Regions from separate parts of the Frigoribacterium sp. RIT-PI-h genome, predicted to be linked through region 2. Evidence: predicted binding sites of a transcription regulator. Region 2 holds the regulator's gene; the other holds the start of a gene.
What was found. Region 2 encodes HrcA, which represses chaperone genes, less so after heat shock. Its sites were predicted from a motif close to TTNGCACTCGNNNNNNNCGAGTGCNAA; they were not measured.

Region 1: the regulator HrcA is predicted to act here: its motif matches at 1,126-1,152, upstream of groL (chaperonin GroEL).

Annotation. Positions count from the first base shown of each region.
Region 1 covers NZ_LHOZ01000080.1:28,622-30,803, forward strand. Annotated here, with positions in the region: gene groL (chaperonin GroEL) at 1-1,084, opposite strand, end outside; gene AEQ27_RS11740 (cold-shock protein) at 1,284-1,487, opposite strand; gene AEQ27_RS11745 (LytR C-terminal domain-containing protein) at 1,794-2,182, opposite strand, start outside.
Region 2 covers NZ_LHOZ01000067.1:4,172-6,353, forward strand. Annotated here, with positions in the region: gene AEQ27_RS18305 (DUF4870 domain-containing protein) at 41-544, opposite strand; gene hrcA (heat-inducible transcriptional repressor HrcA) at 725-1,747, shown strand; gene dnaJ (molecular chaperone DnaJ) at 1,857-2,182, shown strand, end outside.

The DNA.
Region 1 (2,182 bases), on a different contig from region 2:
TCTCGCGGTCGTAGTCGCTGTCGGTCGCCTCGATCTCGCTGCGGATCTGACGGACGCGGCCGGCGATCTGCTCGTCGTCACCGGCACCCTCGACGATGGTCGTCTCGTCCTTGGTGATGATGACCTTGCGGGCACGACCGAGCAGGTCGAGCGTCGCGTTCTCGAGCTTGAGGCCGACCTCTTCGGCGATGACCTGACCACCGGTGAGGATCGCGATGTCCTGCAGCTGCGCCTTGCGACGGTCGCCGAAGCCGGGGGCCTTGACGGCGACCGACTTGAAGATGCCGCGGATCTTGTTCACGACGAGCGTGGCCAGGGCCTCGCCGTCGACGTCCTCGGCGATGATGAGCAGCTGCTTGCCCGACTGGATGACCTTGTCGACGATCGGCAGCAGGTCTTTGATGTTCGAGATCTTCGAGTTGACGATGAGCACGTAGGCGTCTTCGAAGACGGCTTCCTGGCGCTCGGGGTCGGTGACGAAGTACTGCGACAGGTAGCCCTTGTCGAAGCGCATGCCCTCGGTGAGCTCGAGCTCGGTGCCGAAGGTGTTGCTCTCTTCGACGGTGACGACGCCCTCTTTGCCGACCTTGTCGATCGCTTCGGCGATGAGTGCACCGATGGTGGGGTCGGCAGCGGAGATCGAGGCCGTGGCAGCGATCTGCTCTTTGGTCTCGATGTCCTTCGCGTCGGCGAGCAGCTGGTCGGAGACGGCCTGGGCGGCCTTCTCGATGCCGCGCTTCAGCGAGATGGGGTCGGCACCGGCCGCGACGTTGCGCAGACCTTCGCGGACGAGGGCCTGGGCCAGCACCGTCGCGGTGGTCGTGCCGTCACCGGCGACGTCGTCGGTCTTCTTCGCGACCTCTTTGACGAGCTCGGCACCGATCTTCTCGAAGGGGTCGTCGAGCTCGATCTCTTTGGCGATGGAGACGCCGTCGTTCGTGATGGTGGGGGCGCCCCACTTCTTCTCGAGCACGACGTTGCGACCACGCGGGCCGAGCGTGACCTTCACCGCGTCGGCCAGGATGTTCAGGCCACGCTCGAGGCCACGACGGGCCTCTTCGTCAAAAGCAATGATCTTAGCCATGTGTGTTTTTCGTCCCTCCCGGACGTCATGAAGCAGAAGCATTGGCACTCACGTGTCGCGAGTGCCAGCAACGATTCTGGCACTCGCCCGATGAGAGTGCAAGTGACGTGGCGGGGCCCGGACACACGAGCACGCCGCCACGGTGGACCGTGACGGCGTGCGGCGAGGGGGTGGGTGCGTCGACGCGCACCGACGGGCCTCAGGCGAGCCGGACGGACTCCGCCTGCGGCCCCTTGTCACCCGTGCCGACCTCGAACACGACGGCCTGACCCTCTTCGAGGACCTTGTACCCGCTCATGTCGATCGCCGAGTAGTGCACGAAGACGTCCTGGCCGTCTCCCTCGACGGTGATGAAGCCGTAGCCCTTCTCCGCGTTGAACCATTTCACGGTCCCGTTTGCCATGGTGTCGCTCTCCTTGCTGTGGTGGTACGGCGCGTGCGGTGCTGCAGAGCCGGGTCGTCGACGCAGTCATCTGCGAGCCCGGACGGGACAGCGTCACTCGTGCAGAACACCAGGTCGGCGAGCCGTGGGGGGCGACCAATTCCAGATGCTAATCACGCGAAAAGCGGAAAAGGGCACCTCATCCGAGAAACACCCGCAGAAAACGAGGATTTCACCGGTTATTAAACGTGGACGTAACACGGGAGGCGAGGTGAGGGCCCGACGGGGCCCGCGCCTCCTCGGATCGAGACCGCCAGGGCGGCGTCGTCAGGCGCTGTAGTCGGCCCCGAGGACGATCGTGACGGCGGCACCCGGGAAGGCGTCGCTCGCCTCGACGTCGGTGATGCCGAGCTGCTGGGCGAGTCCGAGCGCCGCGGCCTCGTCGTCGGCCGCCGAGTAGTAGACGGTGGACGTCGCGACGCGCTCGCTGGCGTTGCCCTGGGTGCCGACGCCCCAGCCGGCGGTCTCGAGCCGCTCGGAGGCCGAACCGGCGAGCCCGGCGGTGGCCGTGCCGTTCAGGACGGTGATGGTGGTGACCGAGGGGTCGACCTGCGAGGGGTCCGTCAGCGGGGCCACCGTCGGCGTGGCCGTCGGGGTCGCCGTCTCGGTGTCGGGCGCCTGGGCCTCGGCTGTGCTCGACGACGACGGGTTGACGA
Region 2 (2,182 bases):
GTCGCGCCTCGCGTCGTGCCCGTCCGGGCCGGTCGACCGTCTACTTGATGAACTCGATGGTCAGCGGGTACTTGTACCACTGGCCCTTGTTGGCCGCGACGGCGGCGATGATCGAGAAGATGACGACGAGGATGCCGGCGACGAGTGCGAGAACGCCGCCGATGACGATGACCGTCAGGATCGCCGAGATCACGTAGACGATGGCCATGGTGATCTGGAAGTTCAGCGCCGTCTTGGTGTGCTCCCGGATGAACGGGCCGCGGTCCTTGAGCACGAGGTAGCCGACGAGCGCCGGGACGAACGCGAAGATGATGCCGCCGAGGTGGATGAGCGTGGCCCAGAGCTTCTCGTCCTCAGGGCGCATGGGCTGGACGGGCTGCGGCTGGTAGCCGGGCTGCTGACCGTAGCCGGGGCCGGGCTGCTGGCCCTGACCGAAGGGCTGACCGGGCTGCTGGCCTTGGCCGTAGGGCTGGCCGGGCTGCCCGTTCTGGCCGGGCTGACCGTTCTGCGGGCCGTTCGGCTGGGCGGGAGGGGTCTCGGTCATGGCTGCACCTGTTCGTGAGTGTCCTGCGGATGTCCCCGCCACCCTAGGGCAGCCGGGCGCGGCGCGAGTAGGCCTCGCGACGGAGGTGTCGTACGATTGGCAGTCCGGCACGGCGAGTGCCAGGCCCGGTCGCCCGGCGTGCGGACGACCCGGGGGGCGTCGAGCGAAGAGAGGTGCGTCATGGTCTCCGAACGCGGTCTCGAAGTGCTGCGCGTCATCGTGCACGACTACGTCGCGTCCCGCGAGCCGGTGGGGTCCAAGTCCATCGTCGAGCGACACCAGTTCGGCGTCTCGGCGGCGACGATCCGCAACGACATGGCGCTGCTCGAAGAAGAAGAGCTCATCGCGGCCCCGCACACCTCGTCGGGTCGCGTGCCGACCGACAAGGGCTACCGGCTCTTCGTCAACCAGCTCGCCGACCTGCGACCGCTCAGCGCCGCCCAGCGTCAGGCCATCGAGACCTTCCTCGGCGACTCCACCGACCTCGACGAGGTGCTGGGTCGGACGGTCCGTCTGCTGTCGCAGCTCACCAACCAGGTGGCGCTGGTGCAGTACCCCACCTTCTCCCGGGCCCGCGTGCGTCACGTCGAGCTGGTCAGCCTGGGCGACGGCCGCGTCATGACGGTGCTCATCACCGACAGCGGCCAGGTCGAGCAGCGGGTCGTCGACATCCGCACCACCGTCGACGAGTCCTTCCTGTCCGAGCTGCGGGCCGCCATCAACGCCGCGGTCGGCGGACGGCCCCTGGGCGAGGCGTCCACGGCCCTCACCGACCTGCCGACGCGCTTCCGCCCCGACCTCGCGGCGGTCGTCGGCGTCGTCGTCGCGAGCCTCACCGAGCAGATCGCCGCCGGACGCCAGGACCGCCTCGTCATGGCCGGCGCGGCGAACCTCGTGCGCACGGGCGACGACTTCAGCGGCGACCTCTTCCCGGTGCTCGAGGCGATCGAAGAGCAGGTCGCGCTGCTGCGGTTGTTCGGCGAGATGCAACTCGACGCCGTCGACGTGGCCGCGAGCATCGGGCGTGAAAACGCCTCGTTCGGGTTGTCGCAGGCGTCGGTGCTGGCCAGCGGGTACTCGACGCAGGGCAGCGAGATCGCGAGGCTCGGCGTCCTCGGGCCCATGCGCATGGACTACTCGACCAACATGGCGGCGGTGCGTGCCGTCGCCCGCTACCTGTCGTCGCTGCTCGCCGAACGGTAGCCGACGCCGACGGCCCCGGCCGTCCCACGACCCCCATCCCCGTCCCGGTCCGCCGGGCCCGGCCCCGCCGGGAAGACCACCACACCACACCAGAGGCAGACGAGAACCAGTGGCAGATCATTACGACGTCCTCGGAGTCGACCGTCAGGCGACCCCGGAAGAGATCAAGAAGGCGTACCGCAAGCTCGCCCGCGAGCTGCACCCCGACGTCAACCCCAGCCCCGAGGCGTCCGAACGCTTCAAGGACGTCACGCACGCCTACGACGTGCTCAGCGATCCGCAGCAGCGCGAACGGTACGACCTCGGCCCGCAGCCCGGTTTCGGTGGCGGCGGAGGAGGCGGGGCCGCCGGCTTCGGCGACATCTTCGACGCGTTCTTCGGCGGCGGGGGTGGCCAGGGTCAGCGCCAGGGCCCGCGGTCGCGACGCGAGCGAGG